DNA from 2 places in the Nesterenkonia flava genome. Region 2 is predicted to be linked to the other one. Evidence: predicted binding sites of a transcription regulator. Region 2 holds the regulator's gene; the other holds the start of a gene.

Region 1 (15,464 bases), on a different contig from region 2:
GGGTTCCAGCAGCGGAGAGTCCGTGGAGTCGGCAACTGCGCCGACCGAGCGCGACCGTCGGGGTGAGGAGCCAGCAGGCACGGCGGGTTCCTGCACGGCAGGCCCCGCTGGAGCCGGTGCCGCGCCGGAGGATGGTACGCCGTCGTCCTTCACTTAAGTGATGCTCCTCTGATAGACCGTGGAGGTCATCTTAAACCTGTGAGCCCCGTCAACGCGATTCGGTGCTGTGGCCGTCCGCTGCAGGCGCACCGTCCGCAGGGCCACCTTCGATGACGATGTCCCACTCTTCCTCGTCCTCGATCTCCTCCTCGGGCTCCGGTTCGGGAAGCGGCGGGAAGGCCACGGGCCTGCCCTCCTCGTCCAACGGGGTTCCCGAATAGGTCACCGAGGCGATGCCCGCCTCGATCATGCGCTCCTCACGCAGGGCAAGGACTTCCTCGGTGTGGGAGAGGATATCGGCGTCGTTGCGGCGCATGCGCGCGTACAACGGAGCCTGAACAAAGATGGTGGCCAGGGTACCGACGATAATGCCCACGAAAAGAGCCAGGGCAATGTCCTGGAGCGTGCCCGCACCCAGGAGAAGGGAACCGATGAACAGGATCGAGGCGACCGGCAGAATTCCAACCACCGACGTGTTCACGGATCGGACCAGGGTCTGGTTAATGGCGAGATTCACACGTTCGGTAAACGTCTGGTCCTTTTGCTCATGCAGAGGTTCCAGGTTCTCTCTGATCTTGTCGAACACCACCATGGTGTCGTAGAGCGCGTAGGAGAGGATGGTGAGGAAGCCGATGATGGCACTGGGGGTGACTTCAAAGTTCGTCGCCGCGTAGATGCCCACGGTGGTGACGACGACGAAGCCCAGACCCGCGATCGCAGCCAGCGACATCTTCCACGTGCGGAAGTAGAAGGCCATGTAGAGCGTCACCAGCACCAGGAAGATGACCAGGCCGATCATCATCTGCTGGGAGACGTGGGCACCCCAGACGGGACCGATGTAGGTGGAGGAGACTTGATCAGCAGCGACGCCGTAGCCCTCCTGGAGCGCGGCACCGACCTCAAGGGTCTGCTGCTCATCGAGCTGCTCGGTCTGCACCCGTACAGTCCCAGGGGCAATGTTGGTGACCGTGGCCGTCTGCCCGGAGACATCAGCTACAGCCTGCTCACCGATGCTGACGTCGGTGTTCTCCGTCTGCGAGACGGTGAACTCGCTGCCGCCGGTGAACTCGATGCCGAGGTTGAAGCCTCCGCGCAGCAAGGGGATGGCGACCGAGATGAGGATGATCACCGCAGCGATGAGGAACCACCGGTTCGAGCGCTGGATGAAGGGATAGGAGCGCTCCCCCGTGTAGAGCTGGTTGCCTGCTTGAGCGAATCCGGCGGCCATCAGCGCTCTTCCTTCCCGCTGGAGTGGGCCTCAGTCATAGAGTCGGAGCTGTCCTCACTGTCGCTTCCGTCCGCCGATGCTGCCGCCCGGCGCGCTGCAGCTTCGGCGCGTGCACGACGGCGTTCGGCGATGGTCATCGTCGCCCATTCTTCTTCAGAGACGTCAGGCAGTTCCTCAGCGCGGTCGGAGGCCGCTGAATCCTTCCCCGGCGCGGCGGCGTCGACAGCTTGGGCGGCGTCCTCGGAATAGACCACAGCGCGGCGGGAGAACCGGCCCGCACCCCGGTAGAGAACATCCACTCCCAGCTCGGCAGCGGACAATCCTGAGAAGCGCTTACCGGCAGCGAAGAACTTCCGACGCGCCAGCAACTGCATGAGCGGATGGGTGAAGAGGAAGACCAGGATCACGTCGATCAGCGCAGTAAGGCCGAGAGTGAAGGCGAAGCCGCGCACATTGCCCACCGCTACAAGATAAAGCACCACGGCCGCCAGGACGTTGACGGCCTTAGAGGCCAGAATGGTCCGGCGGGCACGTGACCAGCCCGACTCGACCGCGGCAGGGAGGGAACGTCCCTCGCGCAGCTCGTCCTTGACCCTCTCGAAGTACACCACGAACGAGTCCGCCGTCAGGCCGATCGAGAGGATCAGGCCGGCGATGCCGGCCAGCGACAGGCGGTAGCCGTCGGTCCAGCCCAGCAGGGAGATGGCCCACCAGGTCAGCACGCCCACGACGATCAGGGAAGGAATGGTGACCGCAAGCGCCAGCGCCCTGTACTGGTACAGCGCGTAGCCAGCGGTGAGGACCAGGCCGATGATCCCTGCCAGCAGACCCATGCGCAGCTGATCCTGTCCGAGGGTGGCTGAGATCTGCTGCTCGGACTCGATCGTGAAGCTCACGGGCAGGGACCCGTAGCGCAGCTGCTCGGAGAGCGTGCGGGCTTCTTCCTCCGTGAAGTCACCGGTGATCTGCGCGCGCCCGTCTCCGATGACTGCACGCATGCTGGGAGCAACGATCACATGACCGTCGAGCACCACGGCAAACTGATTGCGGACATCGCCCTGGGGGAAGCTGTGCAGCCGAGCCGAGGACTCCCGGAATGCGGCGGTGCCCTCGCCGTCGAACTGGACGTCGACGGCCCATCGACCGGTGCTGGTTCCCTGTGCAGTCTGTTCAAGCCCGTAGCTGGAGCCGTCGATCATCGTTCCGGGGACATCCACCGGACCCAGCAGGTAGGTGGTGCCCGTGTTGGGATCGCAGGTGATCAGCGGCTCATCGGGAGCCTGGGCCGCACGCTCCTCCATGGTGAGCTCGCGGGAGCAGGAGTAGTTCTCGAACTCCTCAGCCAGCTGGGGTGTCACCCACTCCAGCGACGAGTTGTCCTCAGGCCGAGGCTCGGGGAGACGCTGGTCATTAGCACTCTCCTCCGACTCCTCGTCCTCCGAGGCTGCGGCCTCCTCCTCATCGGAGGTTGCCTCGTCCTCGGAATTCTGCTCCTCCGCTTGAGCGGCCATGTCCGCCTCAAGCTCAGCGAGCTCCTCCTCCGTGAGATCCCCACTGTTGCGCAGCTCTTCGAGAAGTACGTCTTCGGCGTACTCATCGTCCCGGCCGATCTGAAGCACTGGGCGGAAGTCCATGTCCGCGCTGGCCTGAATGAGCTGACGGGTCTCTTCGTCCGGGGTGCCGGGCAGGCTCACGACGACGTTCTCGGCGCCCTGGGTGGCGATCTCCGCCTCCGCAACGCCCGTGCCGTCGACACGCTGCCGGATGATCTCGACGGCCTGCTCAAGCTGTTCGTCGTCGATCTGCTCTCCGCCCTCCGCCTGGGGGGCGAGCACCATCTGCGTGCCGCCTTCGAGGTCGAGGGCCAGCAGAGGGGCCCACTGGGCGCGGCCCTCCTGGACCCCGTAGGCCAGGGCTCCGCCCATGCCGAGCAGGAGAATGAACAGCGCAACGAGGGCCAGGCGTGCCCGACGCACAGGAGCAGATGCTGCCATGGAAGGGTTTAAGGTCAGTTCGTCTCGTCGGCGTCGGTGGCGCCGGCCGCAGGCTGAATGATCTGCTGGACGGCACCGATCAGGAAGTCGGCGCGGTCTCCGGTGGAGAACTCCAGTGTGATGCGCTGGCGCTCCTCATCGCGACCCACCACGGTCCCGACAAGACCGCCTGCGGTGACTACCTCGGCGCCGATCACTGCACCGGCCCGGGCGTTGTTCTGCTCGTCACGCATCTTCTTGCCGCGGCGGAAGGTCAGCACCATGAAGAGAACCAGGATGCCGAAGAGGATCAGCAGCAGCGGATCACCCAGGGGGTTCGGAGCGGCCAGGAGAGGGAAGAGAGTCGAAGCATTCACAACGGGCCACCATAGCACGTAGAACAGGAGGATTCCCGATGTTCTTGCTCAGGGTGGCCGTCCGAAGCCCACACTTCAGGGCCGCTCCTCGTGCGCCGTGCCCGATAGAGTCTCCTGCCCGGTCTGGGGCGGTGTCAGACCGAGATGCCGCCAGGCAGCCTCGGTCGCGATCCTACCCCGAGGAGTCCGAGCCAGCAGCCCTTCGCGGACCAGATAGGGCTCGGCCACCGTTTCGACGGTTTCGGTCTCCTCCCCCACCAGGATGGCCAGTGTGGAGAGCCCCACGGGTCCACCACCGAACTTGGTGCACAGGGCCTCCAGGACGGCGCGGTCCAGGCGATCCAGGCCGCGCGAGTCGACCTCGTAGGTGTTCAGGGCCTCGGAGGCATGATCCTGGTCCACCGTGTCGACACCGTGGACCAGGGCCCAGTCGCGCACCCGTCGCAGGAGCCTGTTCGCTATGCGCGGGGTGCCACGGGACCGAGAGGCGATTTCTGCGAACCCCGGGTTGGTCACCGACATGTCCAGCATGCCCGCCGAGCGTCGCAGAACTTTCTCCAGCTCCTCGGTCGTGTAGTACTCCAGGTGGCCGGTGAAGCCGAAGCGGTCGCGCAGTGGACCGGGCAGCAGTCCTGCGCGTGTGGTGGCGCCCACCAGGGTGAACGGCGGCAGCTCGAGCGGAATGGACGTGGCTCCGGCCCCTTTGCCCACAATGATGTCCACGCGGAAGTCCTCCATGGCCATGTAGAGGAGCTCCTCTGCTGGTCGGGACATGCGATGGATCTCATCAATGAAGAGGACCTCCCCCTCCGAGAGGGAGGACAGAATGGCCGCAAGATCACCGGCGTGTTGAATGGCGGGTCCCGAAGTGATGCGCAGCGGGGCCGACATCTCACTGGCGATGATCATTGCCAGCGTGGTCTTGCCCAGGCCCGGCGGGCCGGAGAGCAGCACGTGGTCCGCGGCGGTTCCGCGAAGGCGCGAAGACTCCAGCACCAGCGACAGCTGGGCCCGCACCGTCCCCTGGCCAACGAAATCCTCCAGGGCCTTAGGCCGCAGCGCCGCCTCAAGAGCCTTCTCCTCAGCAACCTGTCCGGTGCCGACGAGCTCGCGCGGGTCCTCGGTACTCATCGGCCTGCAGCTCCGGTCTTAGCACCGAGCCCGCGCAGCACGGTGCGCAACAGCACCGGCGTGGGAGCCCCGGCCACTTCAGGATCGGCCTTCACCGCAGCGTCCACTGCAGCGGCGGCGTCCTTCTCCGTCCAGCCCAGGGACGTCAGAGCCGAGGTGACCTCGTCGACAGCTGGCGCCGACGCCCCTTCACCGTGCTCCGCCTCCTGCGAGGTGGGCTCGTCGAGAACCAGCTTCCCCGCCAGCTCCAGGAGAATCCGTTGGGCCGTCTTCTTACCGATCCCGGGAACCCTGGTGAAGGCTGCGGTGTCAGAGTCCCGGATCGCCAGACGCACCTCTGCCGGGGTGTGCACTGAGAGCACGGCCAGCGCCAGACGCGGACCCACACCGGAGATCGACAGAAGGGTGGTGAAGATCTCGCGCTCCTCGGCATGACCGAAGGCGAAAAGCAAAGGCGCCTCGTCCTGGCGGGGAGCCAAGTGCGTGAACAGGAACGCCTCCTCACCCACGCGCAGCGGCGCCAGTGTTTGCGCGGTGGCGTGGACGTGCATGCCGAAGCCGGAGACCTCGACCACAGCGTGATCGAGCCCTACATGGAGAACGTCACCGCGAATGGAGGAGATCATGGGCCTACCTGCTTTCCACACCCGAACCGCTGCCTGGGGCGGAAGTCCGGGACGTCGTCGTACTAGAACACATCTTCGACTACTCTAGCGCTCTGGTGAGGACTGCGCCGGTAGATCATCGGCGCGCGGCGCGCTTCTCCGCCTCAGCCCAGGCCCGTTGGGCGGGCGTCAGGTCTGCACGGCGAGTCTCGGCGGCCCGCTGCAGTGCAGTACGTGCTCCCTGGTGCGTACGAGTCCCCGCCGTCATATTGACCGCCGCCCCTACGCCGGACCTCCACGCATGGCAGATGGCCACCGCATAGGCATCGGTGGCGTCCACCGGCTTTGGCAGGCTCGGGAGCTTCAGGATGCGCTGGACCATCCGTGCCACAGCGTCCTTATCGGCTCGGCCGTCGTCGGTGACTGCCGCCTTGACCTCCGAAGGCGTGTGCCATGCCACTGGGATTCCGCGTGCCGCGGCGGCGGCGATCACCACTCCGGAGGCCTGTGCGGTCGCGATTACGGTGGGGCCGTTATTGGAGGAGAAGACGCGCTCGATCGCAACGACGTCGGGGGCGTGTGCATCAAGCAGGTTCTCGGCGGCACGCTGGATGGCGAGGATTCGTTCAGCCAGGTCCTTCTGAGACGACGTGCCGAAGACCTCCACGTGCACCGAGGTTCCCGTGCGGTTGGGGCTCATCTCCACCACCGCGAAGCCGCAGCGCGTCAGGCCCGGGTCCACCCCGAGGATGCGCTGCGCCACTCGGGAGGTCCCGGCGGTGGTGGAGAGGCCGGCCCGGACCATGCTCAGCCCTCGGCGTCCAGCGCCGCCAGGGTTTCCGCAGAGAGGTCGGCGTTGGTGTGGATGCCCTGGACGTCGTCCAGATCATCAAGAGCATCATGCAGCTTCAGGAACTTCTTCGCCGCTTCCAATTCCAGGTCGACCTTCACGTCGGAGACGAAGGCCACCTCGTCGGAGTCGTAGGCGATGCCGGCTTCCTCGAGTCCCTTGACCACGGCCTGGAGGTCTCCGGCCTCAGACTGGACTTCGAAGCTCTCCGGGTGCTCGATGACCTCTTCGACGCCGGCCTCCAGGACGGCCGCCAGGACATCGTCTTCGGTGAGATCGCTCTTGGGGACGGTCACCACGCCCTTGCGCTGGAACATGTAGGCCACGGATCCGGGATCAGCGACGGTGCCTCCGTTGCGGGTGACGGCGGTGCGCACCTCCGCAGCGGCACGGTTGCGGTTGTCGGTGAGGCACTCCACGAGCAGTGCCGAACCCTGCGGCCCGCGCACCTCATAGGTGATCTCCTCGTAGTCCACGGCGTCACCGGTGAGGCCGGCACCGCGCTTGATGGCACGGTCGATGTTGTCGTTGGGGACCGACTCCTTCTTGGCCTTGGCGACAGCCAGCGCGAGCGCCGGATTGCCGTCAGGATCAGGGCCGCCATTGCGGGCGGCAACCTCGATCTGCTTGATGTAGCGCGCGTTGATCTTTGCGCGCTTGGCATCCACCGCTGCCTTGCGGTGCTTGGTGTTGGCCCATTTGGAGTGGCCGGCCATAACTCTCCTTGTGGTATTTGGTGCCGTGATGTGGGACGTGTCGTAGGTCTACAGCCTACCCAGCGTGGGGGTCCGGCGAATGGTGACGCGCCTGCCTGCTGACTCCCACCATCCGCTGCAGCACGGTGATGAGGGAGGCCAGCACCAGCAGGCTCAGCACCGCCAGCAGAACTTCAGCCGGGAGCCCGAGTCCGGTGAAGCCGGTGAAGACCAGGGTCAACACGACCCTCTCTGGTCGCTCGGCGATGCCGGTGTCAGCCTGATAGCCCAGCGACTCGGCCTTGGCACGGATGTAGGAGACGAGCATCCCCAGAACCAGGCAGGCCGCCGCTGCTGTGCCCAGCCAGACGTGTTCCCCACCGGTGTAGAACCAGATGAGCAGCCCGAGGAAGATCGCGGCGTCCTGCACGCGGTCCAGGGTCGAGTCCAGGAAGCTTCCGAAGGCGGAGCCGTGGTTGCTCAACCGTGCCATGAGACCGTCGATGAGATCGCTGAAGACGAAGAGGGTGATGAAAACGGTCCCCCAGAACAGCTCCCCCAGAGGATAGAAGATGAGCGCCCCGGCGCACACACCGAGGGTGCCGATGACTGTGACGGCGTTGGGGGTCAGCCCGAGAGCCAGAAGGCCCTTGGCCACGGGGGTGAAGATGGCGCCGAAGAAGGCTCGCGCGTATCGGTTCAGCATCAGTGGTCCTCCTGCACCCGGCCGTCGTCGTCAGTGAGGTACCCCGCAGCATCCTCGGTGTGGGCGCCCCAGGCCTCAGCCAGCAGCTGCCTCGTCTCTCCCAGGGTCGCGGAGAGGTTCTTGGTCTGGGCGATGACGGGCAGGAAATTTGTATCCCCGCCCCAGCGAGGGATCACGTGCTGGTGCAGGTGGGCAGCAATGCCGGCGCCCCCGACCTTGCCCTGATTGATGCCCAGATTGAAGCCCGCTGGCTTGGCCACAGCGCGCAGCACGCGCATGGCCTGCTGGGCAAGACGAGTGAACTCTGCCGCCTCCTCTGGCCGCAGGTCGGTGAGGTCCGGCACGTGCCGGTACGGGCAGACGAGCACGTGGCCCGGGTTGTAGGGGTAGAGGTTCAGGATGACGAAGCACGTCTTCCCGCGGGCGACGATGAGCGAGTCCTCATCGCTGCGGGCAGGCCCCTGACAGAAGGGACAGTCATCGGCTCCGGTGACCTGGTCCTGCCCCCGGCTCTGGTAGGCGGCACGGTGGGGATTCCACAGTCGCTGGAAGGCATCAGGAACTCCGGCCAGCCGGAAGTCGTCGATGCGCGCCTGCTCCTCTCCGCTCACGGTCCGGGCTCAGGCTTCCCGCTTCTCGATGGTCTCCAGGATCCGCCGGACGGCCTCATCCACGGGCACCTGGTTGTCCTGACTGCCATCGCGGAAGCGGAAGGAGACCGCACCCGCCTCGGCGTCCTCACCTCCGGCGATGAGCACGAACGGAATCTTGTCCTTGGCTGCCGTACGGATCTTCTTGGGGAACCGGTCGGTGCCGTCCTCGAGCTCCGCGCGTACACCGGCGGCCTTGAGCTTATCGATCACTTCACCGAGGTAGTCGTTGAAGGGCTCGGCCACGGGGATGCCACGCACCTGGACCGGTGCCAACCAGGCGGGGAAGGCACCGGCGTAGTGCTCCAGCAGGATGGCGAAGAACCGTTCGATGGAGCCGAAGAGGGCCCGGTGAATCATGATCGGCCGCTGGCGGGTCCCGTCCTCGGCGGCATACTCCAACTCGAAGCGCTCCGGCAGGTTCGGGTCCACTTGCACGGTGGAGAGCTGCCACTTGCGCCCGATCGCGTCGGTGATCTTCAGGTCGATCTTGGGACCGTAGAAGGCGGCCTCGCCGGGAATCTCGGTGAGCTTGAGCCCGGACTTCACGGCCACGTTACGCAGCGCCTGGGTGGCGTTCTCCCAGTATTCGTCCGAGCCGACCCACTTGGACTTCTCGTTGTCGCGCATGGAGAGCTCCAGCTCGAAGTTCTCCAGGCCGAAATCACGCAGCAGCGAGACGACGAAGTCGACCACCTTAGTGACCTCGTCCTCAAGCTGATCCTCGCGGACGAAGAGGTGGGCGTCGTCCTGGGTGAAGCCACGCACGCGCGTCAGGCCGTGCAGCGCGCCGGAGCGCTCGTTGCGGTACACGGTGCCGTTCTCGGCCAGTCGCAGAGGAAGTTCCCGGTAGCTGCGCCCGCGCTCCTTATAAATCAGGATGTGCATGGGGCAGTTCATGGGCTTCAGGTAGTAGTCCTGACCCTGTTTAGTGACGTTGCCCTGCTCGTCGACCTCCTCATCCATGGAGATCGCAGGCCACATGTCGTCCTTGTAGTTGGCCAGGTGCCCTGAGGTGGCGAAGAGGTCGGCCTTGGAGATGTGGGGCGTGTAGACGTAGGTGTAACCCGCCTCCAGGTGACGGGCTCGCGCGTGCTGCTCCATGAGGCCACGCACCAGCCCGCCCTTGGGGTGCCATACGGAGAGGCCGGATCCGATCTCCTCGGGGAAGCTGAACAGGTCCAGCTCCCGGCCGAGACGCCGATGATCGCGGCGCTCGGCCTCCGCCAGGCGCTCCTTGTAGGCGTTGAGGTCCTCCTTGGTGGGCCAGGCCGTTCCGTAGAGGCGCTGCAGCTGAGGGTTCGTCTCTTTGCCGCGCCAGTAAGCCCCCGCGGCGCGCATGACGGCGAAGCCGTTGGCGATGATCTTGGTGTTGGGCACATGCGGGCCACGGCAGAGATCTGCCCACACGCGCTCGCCCTTGCGGTCCACGTTGTGGTAGATGGTGATGACGTCCCCGCCGACCTCAACGGAAGCCTCGTCGGCGGCCTTTTCTCCGGAGCCCAGCAGTTCAAGCTTGTAAGGCTCCTCCGCCATCTGTCGCTTGGCCTCGTCGAGGTCGACCACCTCACGCTCGAAGGTCTGTCCCGCCTTCACGATCTTCTGCATGGCCTTTTCGATCTTCTTCAGATCCTCGGGCGTGAAGGGGTTCTCGACGTCGAAGTCGAAGTAGAAGCCATCGGTGATGTAGGGCCCGATGCCAAGTTTTGCACCGGGGAAGAGCTGCTGCACCGCTTGCGCCATCACGTGGGCGGTGGAGTGGCGCAGCACCTCAAGTCCCTCCGGCTCGGAGACATCGACAGGTTCGACGACGGCGCCTTCGGGCAGCTCTCGGGAGAGGTCCCAGAGCTCACCATTGACGCGCATCACTACTGTGGTGGCCTGATCTGCGAAGAGCGTGGTGCCCGTGGTGCCCGCCTCAATGGTCGTGGGTTCGCCGTTGAGGGTGATGCTGAGGTTCTCGGACACGAGGCGTGGTTCTCCTAGATCAGTCGAGCCGCGTACTTGGGACGTGCCGATTCTACGGGATCGCGCGGGGTGGAGCGCCGCCAGCCTCGCCCGTTGCCGCGGCGTTCCCTCAGGACTGGCAGCCGGGACACCAGTAGAGACGCCGGCCCTGCAGCTCACGCTCGGCGATCGTGGCCCCGCAGCGCAGGCACGGCGTCCCCTGATGCTGGTAGACCCAGTGGCGGCGCGACGCGGTGCCCCCGCGAGCGGCACGCCCCGCGCGGTAGTCGTGGATGTCTGAACCCCGGGCCCCCAAAGCGGGGTCCTCAGGTCTCAGCGTGCAGATGAACCCCTCTGCGACGCCGTCGCGCATCTGGGTAGTGAGCGTCTTCCACAGACTCTCCACTCGCTCGGGGTCCAGCTCCTGGGCCGGGGTATCAGGATCGATGCCCTCCACGAACAGAGACTCTGCCCGGTAGATGTTGCCCACTCCGGCGATGACCGACTGATCCATCAGCGCCGCGGCGATGCTGATCCTGCGCGCCGCCAGGTGGGTGCGGAACTGATCCAGCAGCCGCTGATCCCGTGAGTCGCTTTCTCCGCCCTCACTCTGGTGGAGAGGATCGGGGCCCAGGCGTCGAATGAGCGACTCGTACTGCATGGGATTTAAGACCTCGCAACGCGAGGGGCCTCGTAGGTCTGCCCATCCGTGCTGGACATGGATGCGGGCGCGCACGGCCCCTGCCGGGGGGTCGGGGATGACCCAGCCGTCGTCGTCGTACTGAAGAGGCTGCGCATCCGAGAACGCGCGCGGGGCCCCGAGACTGCCTGCCGCTTGGAACGCCTCATCACCGCGGAAGCTAAAGGCGCCGTAGAGCCCGAGATGGACCTGCCAGATATCGGGGCCCAGGTGGATGAAGAGCTGCTTGCCCCACGCTTCGGCACGCTCGGGGGCACGTCCGTTGAGACGAGCTGCTCCGGCGCTGAACCGGCCCTGGGGTGAACTCACCCGCCATGTCTGGCCGACGACCAAGCGATTGAGCCGCTCCGCCAGGCGGTGGAGAGTATGGCCTTCCGGCACTGCGTAGGAGTCTGCCGGTGGAAATCAGTCGAGGATCTCGCCGGTGTTCTCGTAGTGGGTGATCTTGCCGATCCGACGCACGTGCCGCTCCTCGTCACTCCACTGACCGGTGAGGAACGCATCGACGATTTCGGTGGCCTCCGTGATGCTGTGCTGGCGGCCGCCCAGGCCCACCACATTGGCATTGTTGTGCTCGCGCGCCAGGCGGGCGGTCTCAAGATTCCAGGCCAGTGCGGCACGAATCCCCTTGACCTTGTTAGCGGCGATCTGCTCTCCGTTGCCCGAGCCACCCAAAACAATCCCCAGAGAGTCCTGACCCTGTGCCTGCTCGGCGGCGACAGCTTCAGCCGCGTGCAGGCAGAATCCGGGGTAGTCGTCCTGCGCGTCATACTCGGTGGGGCCGTGGTCGATGACCTCGTAGCCCTTCTCGGTCAGATGCCTCACCAAATGGGCGGAGAGCTCCATACCGGCGTGGTCGGTGGCAATGTGAACGCGCATCGGCTTCCTTACCTTCAGCTTCGGGAACAAGCAGTGACCATCCTATGCTGAACACACTATGACTGATGATCGCCCCGAGTTGCCGAAGTTCTCGCGCCGTCTGGGCGCGCCCATTGCGACCGTACGGCCGGTGGGAAAACCCCCGTCACAGGTGACGGGACGCCCCGACCGGCAGGCCCACCAACCCCCGCAGAACCCTTTCGAAGGCGCTGACTCCTCCGAGGAGCTGCCCAGCCACGAGCTCCCGGGTAACCGTCCCAGTGAGGCCGATCCCCGTCAGCCCAGGCACGATGCCCTCGCCTCCCCCTCACAGCGGCCGGATCTTCCGGCGCCCCTGCAGACGATGCCCACCGACTTCGGAGTGATGCCCGGCCCTGACGGCGCTCCCGTGCCCGCAGACCCGGATCCCGAGGACGTGGACCCCGGGAGTTTCTATGCCCAGGTGGGCGGACGGCCCACGTTCCAGAAGATCGTGGACGTCTTCTACGACCAGGTGGCCGAGGACGAGGATTTCCGGGCGATGTATCCCGAGGAGGACCTGGGGCCTGCCAAGGAGCGGCTGCTCATGTTCTTGGAGCAGTACTGGGGAGGGCCGCGGACCTACCAGCAGCGGAGGGGACATCCTCGCCTGCGGATGCGTCACATGCCGTTCACCGTGGATGCTGCGGCGCGCGACAAGTGGCTCGCGTTCATGGAGAAGGCCGTGGACTCCGTCGACTTGTCCCCGATGCACCGCGAGGTCCTCTGGGACTACCTTGAGCGGGCCGCCCACTCGATGGTCAACGCCTGACGCCGCAGCGTCTCAGAGCTGGACGTTCCCGCTGGTCCGGCACAGAATGTAGCCGGCGCGTGAGCTCAGCCGTGCCCACCGGCCCTGCGTGTGAACCTGAGTCTCGGCGTCGGCCCCATTGAGGAACCCCAGGGCGAACGCCCCGAATGCTGCCCCCGCCGGCAGGGCGACGCGCCCCCGTGTCTCGTTCCCTGCATCGACGTTCAGCGGTGCGCCCCAGACCTTCTCGCGAACCTGCTCCACCACCGCAGCGCCCGCCGAGGTGGGCACCGCCTGGTTGATCTGAGCGATGCCCTCCTCAGCAGCGGACTTCAGGACCGCGTTCTTCAACGAGCCGGCAGGCTGCCACCCTGATCGCGGCGGAGTGACCGCCGCCCACGGGGCGTTCAGCCGGCTTGGCGGAAGCGGCAGTTCGGTCTCTGCAGGACCCAGTCGAGCAATACGTTCGGTGATGGAGGAAAGCTCCACAGTGGCGTCCACAGTGGAAGCCTCCGCGAGCCGGATCGCGCGCATACCCAGCACAGCCGGCAGCGTGCCGACCAGGGAACTGGGAGTCATGACCGGGACCCAGGCGGCCAGGATGCTGCCGACAGTCTGCAGGCGGATTCCCTGCTCCTGAATGCGGCGAGCCCGGGCCACGTAGGTGGCCAGATCCTGCAGTGCGGCCGCCTCGGCAAACCGAAGAACGGGGGCAGATCGGACGGCTGAGCTCTCGGTGGTCATGCAGGTGATTCTTCCAGAGCCGCGCGCACTTCATCGACCAGGAACTGCATATGTGCTCGGGCTCGGTCAGGCTGCTGGTGGGCTACCGCCTCGGCGACGGCGTCGTGAGCGTCCAGGGCCTCCGGCATGGGGGTTTCGGGCATGAGTCCGTGCTGGGTCCGTCCCGTCAGCACCTCTGCGACCACATCGGCCAGTGCCGCGAACATCGAGTTTCCCGATGCTTCCAGCACCACCCGGTGAAATGCCACGTCAGCGACCATGAACTCCTCAAGCCGACCGGCCTCCCCCAGCGACCGCATCTGGGCTGCCAGGCGCAGCGCCTCATCCGCCTGAGCACCGCTGCGCCGAAGAGCGGCCAGCTCCGCCGCCTCAGGCTCCACGGCGATCCGCAGCTGCGTGAGCTCAATATAGGCCTGCCGCGCATGTGAGGAGGTCAGCCTCCATCCGATAACGGTCGGCGCATAGACGTTCCAGGCCGGCCGCGGGCTGACCACGAGTCCGACGCGGCGCCTGGAGGTCAGCAGTCCCAGCGACTCAAGAACCTTCACGCCGTCTCGCGCGGTGGTCCGAGAGATGCCGAAGCGAGCCTGGATGTCCTCGAGCGTCAGTACGCTGCCTGGCCTGAGGACCCCGTTTGTGATCTCTCGCCCCAGCACGTCATAGAAACCCGCTCCCACACTGCTCCTCTCAAAGGTGTGACCAATAGACCGAAAAGGTGCTACCTTATTCGGCGGTGGTCTCCATCACACCAGTTTCTCCCGGTTCGCCGCTGCGTGAATCGCCAACGGCAAGGAATTCAATGACGAGTCCCAGCACCTACCCTAACCAGGACACGCCGCGCCACCTGGTGGTCATGGGCGTTTCCGGCTCCGGGAAGTCGACCCTGGCCACAGCTTTGGCCCGGCGCCTGAGTCTGCCCATGGCCGAAGCCGACGAGTTCCATCCCCCGCAGAACATCGCCAAGATGTCCTCCCAGATTCCTCTCACCGATGAGGATCGGTGGCCCTGGCTACATGCCCTGCGGGACTGGATGACCTCTCACGCGGAGACGGGCAGCATCATCACGTGCTCGGCGCTTCGTCGCAGCTACCGAGACCTACTCCGAACGGCGACCGGTGACGTGCTCTTCCTCCACATAGACGTACAGACGCCGCGACTGCAGGAGCGCGTCGCACATCGTTCAGGCCACTTCATGCCGCCGGCGCTGCTGGACTCCCAGCTGGCCACCCTCGAACCGCTTGCCGCCGACGAACCCGGCATCCGGCTCTCCAACGACTCCACCGTGGAGCAGCTCATCGACGACGCCGTCGCATGGCTCTCCCCCTCGTTGCCCTCCTAACGGGCTCCACCACCTAGAGAATAACGGGCTCCACCACCTAGAGAATAAGGAGTTCTCATGACCAATGACGGTTGGGAACAGACCCTGGGCACTGCGCCCCTGCTGAGTATCGCCGCCGGCGCTATTGCCGTGCTTCTGCTGCTGATCATTCGCTTCAAGGTCCATGCCTTCCTCGCGCTGATTCTGGTGAGTCTGCTCACCGCAGCCGCCGCGGGTATTCCGACCGGGCTCATCGTCCCCACCCTGACGTCGGCATTCGGCAGCACGCTGGCGTCGGTAGCCCTGCTCGTGGGCCTGGGCGCTATGCTTGGGCGACTGGTGGAGGTCTCCGGTGGTGCAAAAGTCCTCGCCGACGCTCTGGTGAGCCGCTTCGGCGAGAAGCGGGCACCCTTCGCCTTGGGTGTGGCCTCGCTCCTCTTCGGCTTCCCCATCTTCTTCGACGCAGGTCTGGTCGTCATGCTCCCCGTGGTCTTCGCCGTGGGTCGGCGACTCGGGGGCTCCATCCTGCTCTACGGCCTTCCCGCCGCAGGCGCCTTCTCCGTGATGCACGTGTTCGTGCCCCCGCATCCGGGTCCCGTCGCCGCTGCGGAGCTGTTCAACGCCAACATCGGGGTGGTCCTGCTGGTAGCCCTGCCCATCGCGGTGCTGACCTGGTACGTCACCGCCTACCTCTTCGGGCTCTGGGCGGGACGCCGCATTGAGCTGCCCATCC
Region 2 (15,464 bases):
TCCCCTGCAGCGCGGGCGGCGCGAGGCCGTCGTCGCCGTCGAAGGTGTGCAGCGGGTTGCCCTCACCGGAAAGGTCCCGCCCCTCCCAGGGCACACCGGCAGAGTCAGCCGGCTGCCCGTCGGGGCTACGCTGCTGACTCTGTAGCAGAGCCGTGATGTGTGCGGGAAGTTCCTTGCTCACCGAACTGATGCTCGTGACGTGTTCAGGCGGACTGCGCCGCGACTTTCAGGGCCTCAGGCAGAGTGAACTTCTCAGCGTAGAGCGCCTTGCCCATGATGGCGCCTTCCACCCCGGTGGAGACCATCTGAGCCAGGGCCGCGACGTCGTCCAGGGACGAGATTCCGCCGGAAGCCACCACGGGCTTCTGCGTTTTGGCGCAGACCTGGGCCAGCAGCTCGGTGTTGGGGCCGCGCAGGGTGCCGTCCTTGGTCACATCCGTCACCACGTAGCGGGGGCAGCCGGCGTCCTCCAGGCGCTGCAGCACCTCCCAGAGGTTGCCACCCTCCTGGGTCCAGCCGCGAGCAGCCAGGGTCTCCCCGCGCACGTCCAGACCAACCGCGATGGCCTCACCGTGACGTTCGATGGCACGAGCGGTCCATTCCGGATCCTCAAGCGCCGCGGTGCCCAGATTCACGCGGGTCGCTCCGAACTCCAGCGCTCGTTCGAGGGACTCGTCGTCGCGAATCCCCCCGGAGAGCTCGATCTTGATGCCGATCTCCTTGACCACTCGGGCCAGCACGTCCCTGTTGTGGCCGCGGCCGAACGCGGCATCGAGGTCCACCAGGTGGATCCACTCGGCGCCCTGCTCCTGCCATGTCAGTGCCGCTTCCAGGGGATCGCCGTAGCCGGTCTCAGAACCAGCCTCGCCCTGGACGAGTCGGACGGCCTGTCCGTCGGCCACGTCGACGGCGGGCAGCAGCTCGAGGGCAGGGACAGTGGGGGTGCTCATAGGTACGGTGTTCTCTTTCGTCGATTACAGGCTGGTGATCCAGTTGCGCAGCAGCTGCATGCCGGCGTCGCCGGACTTTTCTGGGTGGAACTGAGTGGCCGACAGCGGACCGTTCTCCACGGCAGCGATGAAGTCAGCACCGTGGTGGGCCCACGTGACCTTGGGCGCGGCCATGGAGTCGATGGTCTGGTCAAAATCCCAGGACTGCACGGCGTAGGAGTGCACAAAGTAGAAGCGCTCATCGTGTAGGCCCTGGAACAGCACGCTGTCCTGTGGAGCTCGCACCGTGTTCCATCCCATATGAGGGACCGTGACGTTTTCCGGTAGCGCGGTGACCTCGCCGGGCCACTCCCCCATGCCGTCGGCGGCGATACCGTGCTCCACGCCACGCTCGAAGAGAATCTGGTGGCCCACGCAGATGCCCAGCACGGGACGTCCACCGGCTATGCGACGGCCGATCCATCGGGGGGCGTCATTGGCTTTGAGGGCCTCCATCACCGCGGCGAAGGCGCCCACTCCGGGCACCACAAGACCGTCGGCGTTGAGGATGGTCTCCGTGTCTGAGGTCAGCTCCACCTCGGCGCCGGCGCGTTCGATGGCACGAACCGCCGAGTGAACGTTTCCGGACCCGTAGTCGAGGACTGCGACGGTGGGCTTGCTCCCGGATGCTGCGCTCACAGGGCTCCCTTCGTGGACGGGATGTCGTCAGTGCGCGGATCAGATTCGACGGCTTCACGCAGTGCTCTGGCAAAGGCCTTGAACTGGGCTTCGACGATGTGGTGGGGGTCGCGACCGCCCAGCACTCGCATGTGCAGACAGATGCCGGAGTGGTAGGTGATGGCTTCGAAGACGTGGCGGGTCATGGACCCGGTGAAGTGGCCGCCGATGAGGTGGTACTGCTGTCCCTCGGGCTCGCCGCTGTGGACTAGGTAGGGTCGGCCCGAGACGTCGACGACGGCGTGAGCCAGCGCCTCGTCCAGGGGCACGGTGGCCTCTCCGAAACGGCGGATGCCGCGCTTATCGCCCAGGGCGGTCCGCAGGACCTCGCCGATGACGATCGCGGTGTCCTCGACGGTGTGGTGCACATCGATGTGGGTGTCGCCCTGGGCCTGAATATCGAGGTCGATCAGCGAGTGCTTGGACAGGGCCGTGAGCATGTGGTCGAAGAAGGGCACTGTGGTGCTGATGGTGGAGGCACCAGTGCCGTCGAGGTCCATGCGGACTTTCACTCGGGACTCGCTGGTGGCTCTCTCCATCTGCGCGATGCGCCCGGAAATCAGTTCTGCTCCCATAGATTCTCCAGTCTATCCCTTGTGATTCTGCGCCCCGGCGCGCTGTGTCTGAAGGTGACGGCGCAGGGATTCGAGAAATGCGGTTGTCTCTTCCTCTGTCCCCGCGGTGACTCGCAGGTGGCCCTCGATGCCGACGTCGCGGATAAGAATGCCGTCAGCCAGCAGGTGCTCCCACGCAGCTTTCTTGTCCACTAACCCTCCGAAGAAGACAAAGTTGGCGTCTGAGGGCGCCGGGGTCAGACCCAGCCGGCGCAGCTCGGTGACAATCCGATCCCGTTGGAGCTTGATCTTCTCGACGTTGGCCATCAGCGTCTCGGAGTGATCCAGTGCGGCACAGGCGGTGGCCTGCGTGACAGCAGAGAGATGGTACGGCAGACGCACCAGACGCAGCGCATCGGTGACCTCAGGAGCAGCGGCAAGGTACCCCAGTCGGCCGCCCGCCAACGCGAAGGCCTTGCTCATAGTACGGGTGACGATCAGACGCGGTCGGCCCGGCAGCATCTGCAGTGCGGACGGAGTGCCCGGCTGGCGGAACTCGCCATAGGCCTCGTCGACGATCACCATGGTCTGACTTTCACGGGCAGCCTCATAGGCCGCTTCGACGACGTCGAGCCCCAACGCGGTTCCCGTGGGATTGTTGGGCGAACACAGGATCACCACATGCGGGCGGTGCTGGCGGATCTGGTCCGCCACATCCTGGGGGTCCTGGGTGAAGTCAGGGCTGCGTGTGCCGGCGATGTACTCGCTGTAGATCCCGCGTGCATAGAGCGGATACATGGAGTATGTCGGAGGGAAGGACATGACGGTGCGCCCGGGGCCGGCGAAGGCCTGCAGAATGTGCTGCATGACTTCGTTGGAGCCATTCCCGGCCCATATGTGATCAGCGGTCAGGTCCGCGCTCGCCCCGTCGGAAACAAGATCACGGTTCAGGTACTCAGCCAGTTTCTGACGCAGGAGAGTGAATTCTCGATCGGGGTACCGGTTCAGGGTTGCCGAGGCACGCCTGACCTCCTTGGTGATCGCGTCCACCACGTCTTCGGGGACGTCATACGTGGTCTCGTTGACGTTGAGCATCGCCTTAACGTTCAGCTGCGGTGCTCCATAGGGATGCTGGCCTCGAAGCTCGTCCCGCAGCGGCAACGCTGCCAGTCGCTTGGCTGCGTCTTCTTCTGCCGTCGTCGTGTCGGTGCTGGCGGAATCCTGATCTGTCACTCAGCCAGTCTACGCGGCACTCAACAGCGCTCGGCTGGTCTTGGCTGAGGTGCTCAGAGCGTGAGACATCAGTCAACAGGAACGTGGATGACCTGTCCCGGCTGGAGGGTGGATGAGTCGAGGTCATTGAGTTCGGCGATGTGAGTCATCAGGGTCTGGATGTCCTCCTGGGACTCTGCCGAGGCGGCGATGGACCACAGCGTGTCACCAGGCACAACGGTCACCTGCTGGGCCTCGACACCCCCAACAGGATCGGCGGAGGCTTCGACCTGGTTCACCATGGCGGTCGCAAGAAACATGGCACCGGCCAGCAGGGTCAGGACTGCGAGGACGGTGGGCACGCCGAGCAGAAGAAGGCGGCCCCGGCGGGTGAGCGCGATGGTGTTCATGGTGTTTCCTCCAAGCATTCGAACTCTTGTTCTATTTTTAGCACACATGTTCGAATCACTTCAACGACACTCGTACATATCTATGGAAGACGTCTACGATTTCGAGTAGCCTGAGCTCAGTGTTCGAAGTGAGCTTCGATGTTGCTCCACCAGTTAATCGAGAGGGTCTGACATGGCATCTGACACGGCAGCACGTGGAGAGAAGGCAGCGCCCGCCCAGACGGCCCCACCGCTGACGGACAGACAGCGGCAGATCGTGGACATCATTCAGAAGTCCCTTTCCGAGCGCAGCTATCCGCCCTCCATGCGCGAGATCGGTGACGCCTGCGGCTTGGCTTCGCTGTCTTCCGTCACGCACCAGCTGGCGCGCCTTCAGCAGCTGGGATACCTCAGCCGCGTTCCCGGCAAGCCCCGAGCCATGGAGGTCATCAGGGACTCCAGCGGCCGACTCCTCGCTCCTCAGCCCGAAGAAGTCTCCACTCCTCAGCCCTCGCCGGTAGAGGAGTCCCCGGTGGTGGACTTGCAGGCCTACCGGGCCGATGCCGATTCCCGCGTCGCCGAGATTCCGGTGGTGGGCCGCATCGCCGCCGGCGGCCCGATCCTTGCCGAGCAGAACGTGGAAGATGTCATGGCCCTGCCGCGGCAGCTCACCGGTGAAGGTGAGCTGTTCATGCTTCAGGTGCGCGGTGATTCCATGATCGAAGCTGGAATCTTCGAAGACGACTGGGTGGTAGTGCGCCGCCAGATGGACGCCGACAACGGGGACATCGTGGCAGCGCTTCTCGACGAGGAGGCCACCGTCAAGACCCTCAAGCGTCGGGACGGCCACCAGTGGCTGCTCCCCCAGAACCGTATGTACGAGCCGATTCTTGGCGATGACGCCACCATCATGGGCAAGGTCGTCACCGTTCTGCGGTCACTGAGTTAGTTCCGCGGGCGGGGAAACCCCGCCATGCTCTCGGCAAGCTCACGCTCGCCATCACGCCTGAAGAGTAAGTTCCGCGGGCGGGGAAACCCCGCCATGCTCTCGGCAAGCTCAGACCTGAGCCAGACGGGCGAGAGCGCCCCGGGCGACATCGCCCTTGGTGGTCGCCCAGAAGTCGGGCATCGACTTCTTCAAGAAGCTTCCGTAGCGCGCCGTGGCCAGGCGCGAGTCCAGGACCGCGAGAACACCACGGTCCTCGGCGGTGCGGATGAGACGGCCGGCCCCCTGTGCCAGACGAACGGCTGCATGCGCCGCCGAGACCTGCATGAAGCCGTTGCCGCCCGAGCGCGCAATCTCCTGGCTACGGGCGTTCGTCAGCGGATCATCAGGACGCGGGAACGGGATCCGGTCGATCGTGACCAAACGGCAGGACTGTCCCGGCACATCCACACCCTGCCAGAGGCTCATGGTGCCGAAGAGGCACGTCTCCTCGTCCTCAGCAAACTCACGGATGAGCGCGGACATGGTCGCATCCCCCTGGCACAGGATCGGCACCTCCACACGATCCCGAAGTGCCTCGGCGGCGGCTTCAGCGGCCCGGCGTGAGGAGAACAGCGACAGAGTGGCTCCTCCGGAGGCCTCGATCAGGCCGGCAAGCTCGTCGAACTGCGCCTGCTGGTTCTTCAAGGAGGGCGGAGGCAGATGCGCAGCCACGTACAGCATGCCCTGCGACGGGTAGTTGAACGGGCTGCCGACGTCGGCGGCATCCCACGCAGGGGCCTTCTCCCCCAGCAGGCCCAGCGAACCAGCCACCGGGTCAAAACTGTCCCCCACCGTCAGGGTGGCGGACGTCAGCACCACGGTCCTGTCGCCGAAGAGACCCTCACGGAGTCTTCCGGCCACGCTCGTGGGCGCCACATAGATGAGCGGCGGCTCGCTCGGATCTGCTTCACGGTATCCCTGCCCCGGAGTGAACGTACCCGGTCGGCTCAGCCAGATCACGTCAGGGGTCTGCGGGGACTCCACCATGCGGTTGGTTACGTCTAACACTGCCTGCAGGCGGGAGCGGGCAGTCGTTCGGCCGGGGTCTGATTCACCGTCCCCGGAAGGCTTGGAATCCGACAGTGCGGTGCGCGCGGCATCGCGAGCCATCTCCACGGCACTCGTCTGTTGAGCGTTCATGCCCCGCGGAAGCAGTCCCGACTCGACGCCGGCGAATGCGGCCTCCACGGCATTGGCAGCCGTCTGCAGCCGCTCCGTATTGATAGCGGTGTGCCGGTGCGCCGAAGCAGCGGCGGCACGGATCATCTGCGCCGAAAGCTGGGCGGTGACCGCAGAGGTCACCCGCTCAGCGAGTTCGTGGGCCTCATCGATGATGACGGCGTCGTGCTCGGGAAGCACGTCCAGCCCTTCGAAGGCGTCAATGGCGAGCATGGCGTGGTTAGTGACCACCACGTCAGCGTCCCCCGCCTGCTGGCGGGCAAGCTCCGAGAAACACTCCTCAGCCATGGGGCACTTCCGCGCGCCCAGGCAGTCCACAGCGTTGACCGAGACCTGGCGCCAGGCCTGGTCGGTCACGCCCTCGGGCAGATCATCCCGGTCGCCCGTCTCCGTCTCGTCGGCCCATTCGCGCAGCATGACCACTTCCTTGCCCAACCGCGAGGTCGGCTCGAAGGTGGTGACTCCGCCGCTGGGCTCCACCGCGGCCGCGAAGAGCACTTCCTGGTCGTGATCATCCTCCGGGAAGCCGCCGGCCAACTTCTGCTTGCACAGGTAGTTGGCCCGGCCCTTCACGAGGGCCACCTCGACGGGACGCTCCAGCTCCGGTTCCAGGGACTCCAGGAGGCGGGGAAGGTCCCGTCCCATGATCTGGGCCTGCAGGGCCAAGGTGGCGGTCGAGACGACGACGGGCCGGTCAGCCTGCACGGCGTGAGCGACCGCCGGCACCAGGTACGCCATGGACTTACCGGTACCGGTCCCCGCCTGGACGAGCAGATGCTTGCGCAGACTCAGCGCCGCGGCAACACGGCGGGTCATCTCGACCTGCCCGTCCCGGCGCGAGCCCCCGAAGGCCTCCACGGCGGTGCCGAGAAGCTTCTCAGCACGCTGGGCCGCAGGGTTGGTCAGGTGCACAGCATTCGACTCGGCGACAGCGGACACGCGTTCAGCTCTCCACCTGGTACTGAGCAAGCTCCGCGGCCAAAGACGGACGCACCTTCACCGACAGCCGCGTCCCCTCCTCCTCATAGGTGGTGCTGAGGATCTCGGCATCGGCGGCATGCAGTCGGGAGACCACCTCACCATCGGCGTAGGGCACCATCAGCTCCAGGGGAACGGACGGCCGCGGGATCGAGCTGCTGATGAGCTCCTTCAGCTCCTCGATGCCCTCGCCCGTGCGTGCCGAGACTACGGCGACGTGGGGCTCGCGACGCCGGATGCGCTCGATCACGTGAGATTCGGCGGCGTCTGCCTTGTTCAGCACGATGATCTCGTCCACCTGGTGGGCGTCGACTTCGGTGAGCACCTGGCGCACCGCGGCGATCTGTCCCTCAGGCTCGGGATGGGAGGCATCCACCACGTGCAGAATGAGATCGGCCTCGGCGACCTCCTCCAGGGTCGAGCGGAATGCCTCCACCAGCTGGGTCGGCAGCTGGCGGACGAAGCCCACTGTGTCGGAGAGGGTGTAGCCGATTCCGTCGGGGGTCACCGCCTTGCGGGTGGTGGGGTCCAGCGTGGCAAACAGGGCGTTCTCCACCAGCACTCCGGCGTCGGTGAGCCGGTTCAGCAGCGAGGACTTGCCCGCGTTGGTGTAGCCGCCAATGGCTACCGAGGGCACCGCGTTGCGCTTGCGGTTAGCCCGCTTCGCCTCGCGCGCGGGCTTCATGTTGGCGATGTCCCGGCGCAGTTTGGCCATTCGCTGGTTGATGCGACGACGGTCCAGCTCGATCTTGGTCTCCCCAGGTCCGCGGGATCCGATGCCTCCGCCGGCGGCGCCGACACGGCCACCGGCCTGTCGAGACAGGGACTCACCCCAGCCGCGCAGTCGCGGAAGCATGTACTCCATCTGGGCCAGCTCCACCTGGGCTTTACCCTCACGGGACTTGGCGTGCTGGGCGAAGATGTCGAGGATGAGGCCGGTGCGGTCGATGACCTTGACCTTGACGATGTCTTCGAGTCCACGACGCTGGGAAGGGGCCAGCTCCGAATCGACGACGACGGTATCGGCGCCCAGCTCAGCGACGGCCTCTTTGATCTCGACCGCCTTTCCCGAACCGAAGAATGTTCCCGGATCGGGTTTGGAGCGGCGCTGGATGAAGCCGTCGAGCACCGTGGAGCCGGCGGTCTCGGCCAGTGCAGCAAGCTCGCGTAGGGAGTACTCGGCCTCCGCGATGGTGCCCTCGGTCCACAGTCCGGCCAGCACCACGCGCTCCAGGCGCAGCTGCCGGTACTCCACCTCGGTGACGTCTTCGAGCTCGGTGGAAAGCCCCTCGACGCGGCGCAGAGAGCGGCGTTCGAAGAGGTCGTACTGCTCGCCGTCGTGCTCGGTGTGCTCCTCCGTCTCGGCCAGCTCACGAGCACGGTCGTCCAGTACCGAGCGGCGACGCTGCTCAGTACTGGTCAGGTGCGCGTCATCGGCAACGAACCTGGTGGTGCGACCGTTGGAGGACTTGTTGGCCTTGTCGGCCGCCAGGATGCGCTGGATGGTTGCATCAATGGATGAGGTCCCCTGCTCGGGGGTGTTCTCGGTGTGCGGGGTGTTGTTCTGTTCAGTCATAAAGCCTCATGAGCCCCAGGACAGACGTCAGGGGTTCGGGTAGTTCAACGGGATTCGGGCAGGTGCTCAACCGGCGCGTGAGATCTCACCGGGAGCGGGGGTCTTCAAAGAGTCAGCCGCGCAGACGGACGGGGCGACGATCGATACTGCGAATCCACATGGAGTCCATTATCGCATATCGAGGTCTCTGGCGGCAGGGGTGTGTACAGAGTGGTGGGGTGGACCGGAAGGGGCGTTGCAGCGCCCCGTTATACGATCAACGGGTGGCAGCAACGCATTATTTCTCTCCCGATCCGGATGCTCCGCTGGATCGCCGGCGCCTGCGCGTGGAACTGGCTGGCAGGAACGTGGACGTGACCACCGCGGGCGGTATCTTCTCCCCCGACGGCGTGGACAAGGGCACCGCGGTGCTGCTGCGGCACGTGCCTGATCCCGCCGAGACCGGCGATCTGCTCGACATCGGTTGCGGGTGGGGGCCCATGGCGCTCACCATGGCGATGCGCTCGCCCCGGGCCCGGGTCTGGGCCGTCGACGTCAATGAGCGCGCTCGCGTTCTATGTGCTGAGAACGCCAGCGCGCTGGGTCTGGACAACGTGATGGTCAGGGCGCCCGAAGATGTCCCGGACGATGTGCGCTTCACCACGATCTGGTCGAACCCGCCCATCCGCGTCGGCAAGGCCGTTCTGCATGAACTGCTGCAGCTGTGGCTGCCCCGCCTTGCCGACGACGCCGATGCCTGGCTTGTGGTCCAGAAGAATCTGGGCGCGGACTCGCTTCAGACCTGGTTGCGGTCGATGCTTGCCTCAGTCAGTGAGAGCTTCACGGTGGATCGGCCCGAGACGGAGAAGGGCTTTCGGCTCCTGCGCGTACAGCGCCGGGGCACCGCCACGGCCTGATCCTCAGACCAGCGTGCCGGTGTAGACCAGCACCGCCGGGCCCGCCAGCTCCACCTCTTCGGCGCCGTCTTCCCGGGGCGTGAATCGGACGGTGACCTCGCCGCCGGGCACCCCCACCCGCCACGTGTTCACGCCGTCTCCGGCGGCCCATACACGCACGGCAGCAGCAGCGGCGCAGGCGCCGGTTCCGCAGGAGAGTGTTTCTCCCACTCCGCGCTCGTGCACGCGCATCCGTACCCTGCCGACGCCGTTCTCGACCAGCGGCTCGGAGGGCACCACGAACTCGACGTTCGTCCCGTAGGGCGGCTGCGGGTCAACCTGAGGCGCCTGATGCAGATCCAGGGCCTGAAGGGTCGCCTCGTCCGGGAGTGCGACGACGGTGTGGGGGTTGCCCATGGAGATGCTGAGTGCAGGACGCGGATCTGTCAGGCCCCGGGCCTGAACAAGGGAGTCGCTGGCATTGGCCTGGGCAAGCTCCGGATCGATGAAGGACCATACCCCCATGCCGATGGCGTAGCCCTCTTGGACTGTACGCACCGTTTTGACGCCTGCGCGGGTGCCGATGGTCAGCTGCGCGCCGTCACCAAGCTCCGTCAGGCCCTCGGCGAGCAGGTAGTGGGCGAAGGCCCGCACTCCGTTTCCGCACATCTCAGCGATCGAACCATCGGAGTTGCGGTAGTCCATGAACCACAGGGGCTGATCGTCGGTGCTGCTGAGCCCACGCTCGCGCAGCAGAGCGGCGCCTTCACTCACGTGGTGAGCGGGGACGGCGCGGATCAGGCCGTCTGCGCCTACGCCCATGCGCCGGTCACAGACCGCCGCGACGAACTCTGCGTCAAGGTCCTGCTGGCCAGCGGCATCGGTGATCATCACGAAGTCGTTGCCGGTGGCGTGAGCTTTGGTGAACTGCATGTCCCTACTCAACCATGTTTTCGGCGCAGGACTTCCCCGGCCCGCTCAGCAAGGTTCTCACTAGGTGCCTCCAGCCAGCGTACGCGCGGGTCGGCGCGGAACCACGTGTCCTGTCGGCGCGCGAACTGGCGGGTGGCCACGGTCGTCTCCTCTGCCGCCTGATCCTCGCTCAGAGCACCGTCAAGCACGCGGAGGAACTGCTGATAGCCGATCGCGCGCGACGCCGTCCGCCCCTCCCGCAGGCCGCGGCGCTCCAGCATCCGGACCTCCTCAAGGAGGCCCAACTCCCGCATACGCGCCACGCGTTGGGCGATCCGCTCGTGCAGCACCGGACGCGGCACCATAAGCCCTAGCTGGACCACGGGCCCCACGCTCTCCTCATAGGTGCGGGTCGGCATGAAGGAGCTGAACGTGCGGCCAGTCAGGCGGATGACCTCCAGCGCGCGGATCAATCGCCGGTCGTCCTTAATCACCGCGGCTGATTCAGGATCGCGTTCGCGCAGCTCCTCCCGCAGAACGCCCGGGCCCTGCTCGGCCAGTCTGTTGCTCAGCTCGTTCCGAATTTTCGGGTCAGTCGGGGGAAAGTCGATCACGTCGATCGCGGCGCGCACGTACAACCCGGAGCCTCCCACCAGGATGGGTGTGCGCCCCCTGGCGCGAATCGCCGCCACGGCCTCTCGCGCCTGCTGCTGGTAGGCCGCGACAGAGGCCTCTTCCGTGGGGTCGAGGACGTCCAGCAGGTGATGGGGCACTCCCCGCATCTCCTCGGGCGTGACTTTTGCGGTGCCGATATCCATGCCGCGGTAGAGCTGCATGGAGTCGGCGTTGATGACCTCCCCGTGGAGCTGCTCGGCCAGTTCCACGGCAAGTCCGCTCTTGCCCGAGGCCGTGGGGCCGACGACGACAACGAGTGGGCGCTCCTCCTGCGCGTCCGGGCTCATCGGCGCAGGGTGGGCATACCGAGCGATACGGCGCCCGGCTTCTCTCCGGTGACCTGTGTGGTGCCGACCCCGCAGGAGTCTGCCTGCCACCGGTCCCAGGCGTCTCCGGCACGGGAGCGCCGCAGGCGGTACTCCTCGGCAGAGGCCGGATCGGAGAGCAGATGGTAACTGCCGGCCTGAGTGATGGGGACGGTGACAAAGTCACCGGGACGCGGCGTCTCCACACCGTCCGGCACGGAGAAGTGCACCAGCCGGTTATCCGGGGCACGCCCGGAGAGGCGTCCGGTCTCCGCACCTTTGGCGCCGGCGTCCGCCGTGACCAGGAGCTCCTGGATCGTGCCGACGAGCTTCTTGTTCTCCTCCGCGGTGATCCGGTTCTGCAGAGCGATGAGCCGCTCGAAGCGTTCCTGGACCACGGCCTTGGGAATCTGATTCTCCATCGTGGCGGCAGGTGTTCCCGGACGCGGGGAGTACTGGAACGTATAGGCGCTGGCGAAACGGGACTCCTCGACCACGCGCATTGTGTCCTCGAAATCGGCCTCCGTCTCCCCGGGGAAGCCCACAATGATGTCGGTGGTCACCGCGGAGTGCGGTATACGCTCGCGGACCTTGTCCAGAATGCCCAGGAACTTTCGTCCCCGGTAGGAGCGCCGCATGGCTTTGAGGATGGCATCCGAGCCCGATTGCAGGGGCATATGCAGCTGGGGCATCACGTTGGGGGTCTCGGCCATCGCGTCGATGACGTCATCGGTGAAGCTTGCAGGGTGCGGGCTGGTGAAGCGCACGCGCTCGAGTCCCTGGATCTGCCCACAGGCGCGCAGCAGCTTGGCGAATGCCTGGCGGTCACCGAACTCCACACCGTAGGTGTTGACGTTCTGTCCCAGAAGCGTCACCTCGACTGCACCGTCGTCCACGAGGGCCTGGACCTCGGCCAGGATCTCCCCCGGACGGCGGTCTCGCTCCTTGCCTCGCAAGGAGGGGACGATGCAGAAGGTGCACGTGTTGTTGCATCCTACGGAGATCGACACCCATCCCGAATGCACCGACTCCCGCTTGGTGGGGAGGGTGGAGGGGAAGGTCTCTAGGGCCTCCAGGATCTCGATGGAGGCCTCGGCGTTGTGGCGGGAACGCTCAAGCAGGGTGGGGAGGGAGCCGATATTGTGCGTGCCGAAGACCACGTCCACCCACGGTGCGCGCTCCAGCACGGTGTTCTGGTCCTTCTGCGCCAGGCAGCCGCCCACGGCAATCTGCATGCCGTGCTGCTCCTTGACCGGCTTGAGCTGGCCGAGGTGTCCGTAGAGGCGATTGTCGGCGTTTTCACGCACCGCGCAGGTGTTGAACACCACCAGATCCGGGGTAGTTCCTTCCTCAGCCGGGGCATAGCCGGCTTCCTCCAGGAGACCGGAGATCCTCTCTGAGTCATGCACATTCATCTGGCAGCCGAAGGTGCGCACTTCGTAGGTGCGGCTGCCTGCGGCAGCCTCAGGGCGGTCCAGAACGGTCTCAGTCATCACTCAACTTCGCAGAAAGACAGGGGCAACAATGCCCTGCAATTCTAGCCGCTGCGGGCCTCGAGCTCCTCACGCACCAGCTGGAAGGCCATACCGGGACTGTGCCCGCGACGAGCCAGCATGCCCACCAACCGTCGGGTGATCTTGTCGCGCTCTTTGCGATCCTCGGCACCGTTTCCCACGGGCACCGTCACTCCGCGCAGTTTGGTCTGAACCATCTCGCGCGCGGCGGCATGCTCATCCGCGGGGCTGATCTGCTCCAGGGCAGCGTCTGCGTGCTCGGCGCTGACCCCCTTGTCCTGCAGCTCCCGGCGCAGAGCCGCCGCACCCAGCCCCTTGATCTCGTGCCGCGTGCGGACCCAGGTTCGGGCAAACTCGGCGTCATTGACCAGATGGACCTCCTCCATCCGGTCCAAGACCTGCGCGATGACCGTCTCGCTGAACTCCTTCTCGCGCAGTGCCTCAGCCAGCTGGTGCCTGGATTTGGCGGAGCCGGTGAGCTTGCGCAGCACCACGGCCCGCGCCTTGGCGTACTGGTCCTCCGACGCCTGGGCAGTGTTGGCGTCAGACTCGTGGCGCTGGTCCGCCCGGGGCCCTGGCTCTTCACCTCCGTCGCCGGGGGCGAAGAGGTCGGATTCCAGCTCGCCGGCTTCCAGCTGAGCCAGGGACTCCCGCAGCTGCTCCAGGGTCTTCTGCTGGTCGTTCATGGTGCCAACAGATCAGGAGTCGACGGCTTTGAGCGCCGGGCCCTCATCCTCGGCGGGCTTGATGATGCCCAGCTTTTCCTTGATGCGGCGCTCAATCTCGTCGGCAAGGTCCGGGTTGTCTTTGAGGAACTGGCGGGCCTTTTCCTTGCCCTGCCCCAGCTGGTCCCCCTCGTAGGTGAACCATGCACCGGACTTCTTCACGAGTCCGTTCTCCACACCCATGTCGATGAGGCCGCCCTCGCGAGAGATGCCTTCGCCATAGAGGATGTCGAACTCGGCCTGCTTGAACGGAGGTGCCATCTTGTTCTTCACGATCTTGGCGCGCGTGCGGTTGCCGACGGCGTTGGTGCCCTCCTTGAGGGTTTCGATGCGCCGCACATCCACACGCACAGAGGCGTAGAACTTCAGGGCCTTACCGCCGGAGGTGGTCTCGGGGGAGCCGAAGAAGACGCCCACCTTTTCACGCAGCTGGTTGATGAAGATCGCGGTGGTCTTGGTCTGTGCCAGGCGTCCGGTGATCTTTCGCAGGGCCTGGGACATCAGGCGGGCCTGGAGGCCCACGTGGCTGTCACCCATCTCACCCTCGATCTCCGCACGAGGCACCAGGGCCGCCACGGAGTCAATGACCACGATGTCCAGCGACCCCGAGGAGACCAGCATGTCCATGATCTCCAGGGCCTGCTCACCCGTGTCCGGCTGAGAGACCAGTAGGGCGTCAGTGTCAACACCGAGCTTCTCTGCGTAGCTGGGGTCCAGGGCATGCTCGGCGTCGATGAACGCGGCAATGCCGCCGTTGCGCTGAGCGTTGGCGACCGCATGCAGGGCCACGGTGGTCTTACCGGAGGATTCGGGACCGTAGATCTCCACCACGCGGCCCCGCGGGAAGCCTCCGATGCCGAGCGCCACATCCATGGCGATGGAGGAGGTGGGGATGGCTTCGATGGGAGCCCGGGTTTCGTCCCCAAGCCGCATGACGGAGCCTTTGCCGTACTGCTTATCGATCTGGGCCAGGGCTGCCTCGAGGGCCTTCTGCCGATCCGGGCTGCTTGCCATGTTTCACCTCACGTTGTCGTCACGGTTGTCGCGGCCGTCGTTCCGGCTGCATGATCGAGACTAGAACCTGCCTCGGACATGACCCTGTGCCTCACCCGCAGTGGGCACATCCGGGCGTGCTGCACGCCGCGATCCTGCTCTGGGGAAGACTTTACCCGAGGAATCGAACACAGATTCGACCGGCGGGGGTGTGTCGTCCTCTCCCCCGGCGGGTTCCCGGGGCTCTAACCGCGCTTGATGGGCCGGTCGCGGCCGAACCGCCGCTCCTCCGGGACGTTCTGCTGGATGCACAGGGCTTCCCAGATCTCCCGGGGAGAGATTCCTGCCGCCAGGGCCTGCCGTGCCGTGAGCTGGAATCGGCTGATGACCAGCTCCCCCGCCAGCACGTGCGCATAAGTGGCGCCGAACTCGTCCTCCATCAGGGTCCAGAAACGCGATTCCCTCATGATGCGCTCCGCCTTTCCTGTCCTGCCGCGGATTCTTCGGCAAGCTCCTGGGATCCGTCCTCGCTGCGCGCGTGGCAGGCGAATCCCGTCTCGTCGTCGTAGGCCGCGTAGGTGCGGTTCAGCTTTGCCAGCAGACCCGAGAGCGTGGTGATCTCCTCTTCGCTCCAGGGCGCCAGCATCTGCAGATAGCGCTCGGCCCGGTCCGCCTGCGCGGTCTCCAGACGGTGCCTCCCCTCGACCGTCAGCGAGACCACTTGGGCCCTCCCGTCCTCGGGGTCTGTGGTCTTGGTGACGAAACCCCGGGCGGCCAGCGTGTTGAGCTGCCGCGAGAGGGTGGGCTTGCCGATGCCGAGGTGTCGGGCAATGAAGGTCATGCGGGAAGGGCCCGTGTGCTGCAGGGTGGCCAGCACGGAGTAGGACGCCGGCTCAATCTCCGGATCGATCTCACGGGCCAG

Evidence for each region. The regulator LexA, encoded in region 2, represses DNA repair genes until DNA is damaged. The targets are predictions, from matches to a motif close to TCGAACANNTGTTCGA.
Region 1: the regulator LexA is predicted to act here: its motif matches at 5,558-5,573, upstream of ruvA (Holliday junction branch migration protein RuvA).

Annotation. Positions count from the first base shown of each region.
Region 1 is NZ_JAVKGT010000039.1:2,905-18,368, forward strand. It holds gene RH857_RS11965 (RelA/SpoT family protein) at 1-81, opposite strand, end outside; gene secF (protein translocase subunit SecF) at 209-1,387, opposite strand; gene secD (protein translocase subunit SecD) at 1,387-3,381, opposite strand; gene RH857_RS11980 (preprotein translocase subunit YajC) at 3,396-3,737, opposite strand; gene ruvB (Holliday junction branch migration DNA helicase RuvB) at 3,813-4,868, opposite strand; gene ruvA (Holliday junction branch migration protein RuvA) at 4,865-5,494, opposite strand; gene ruvC (crossover junction endodeoxyribonuclease RuvC) at 5,610-6,278, opposite strand; gene RH857_RS12000 (YebC/PmpR family DNA-binding transcriptional regulator) at 6,281-7,039, opposite strand; gene pgsA (phosphatidylinositol phosphate synthase) at 7,095-7,724, opposite strand; gene RH857_RS12010 (HIT family protein) at 7,724-8,335, opposite strand; gene thrS (threonine--tRNA ligase) at 8,345-10,342, opposite strand; gene RH857_RS12020 (Fpg/Nei family DNA glycosylase) at 10,452-11,402, opposite strand; gene RH857_RS12025 (ribose-5-phosphate isomerase) at 11,427-11,900, opposite strand; gene RH857_RS12030 (globin) at 12,316-12,690, shown strand; gene RH857_RS12035 (DUF8185 domain-containing protein) at 12,703-13,413, opposite strand; gene RH857_RS12040 (FadR/GntR family transcriptional regulator) at 13,410-14,090, opposite strand; gene RH857_RS12045 (gluconokinase) at 14,213-14,752, shown strand; gene RH857_RS12050 (GntP family permease) at 14,810-15,464, shown strand, end outside.
Region 2 is NZ_JAVKGT010000011.1:25,864-41,327, reverse strand. It holds gene RH857_RS05730 (SseB family protein) at 1-181, opposite strand, end outside; gene priA (bifunctional 1-(5-phosphoribosyl)-5-((5-phosphoribosylamino)methylideneamino)imidazole-4-carboxamide isomerase/phosphoribosylanthranilate isomerase PriA) at 204-950, opposite strand; gene hisH (imidazole glycerol phosphate synthase subunit HisH) at 975-1,628, opposite strand; gene hisB (imidazoleglycerol-phosphate dehydratase HisB) at 1,625-2,242, opposite strand; gene RH857_RS05710 (histidinol-phosphate transaminase) at 2,255-3,454, opposite strand; gene RH857_RS05705 (LysM peptidoglycan-binding domain-containing protein) at 3,523-3,843, opposite strand; gene lexA (transcriptional repressor LexA) at 4,016-4,771, shown strand; gene RH857_RS05695 (ATP-dependent DNA helicase) at 4,880-6,901, opposite strand; gene hflX (GTPase HflX) at 6,933-8,543, opposite strand; gene RH857_RS05685 (class I SAM-dependent methyltransferase) at 8,807-9,439, shown strand; gene dapF (diaminopimelate epimerase) at 9,443-10,351, opposite strand; gene miaA (tRNA (adenosine(37)-N6)-dimethylallyltransferase MiaA) at 10,360-11,292, opposite strand; gene miaB (tRNA (N6-isopentenyl adenosine(37)-C2)-methylthiotransferase MiaB) at 11,289-12,803, opposite strand; gene RH857_RS05665 (regulatory protein RecX) at 12,848-13,510, opposite strand; gene recA (recombinase RecA) at 13,523-14,563, opposite strand; gene RH857_RS05655 (DUF3046 domain-containing protein) at 14,788-15,009, opposite strand; gene RH857_RS05650 (MarR family winged helix-turn-helix transcriptional regulator) at 15,006-15,464, opposite strand, start outside.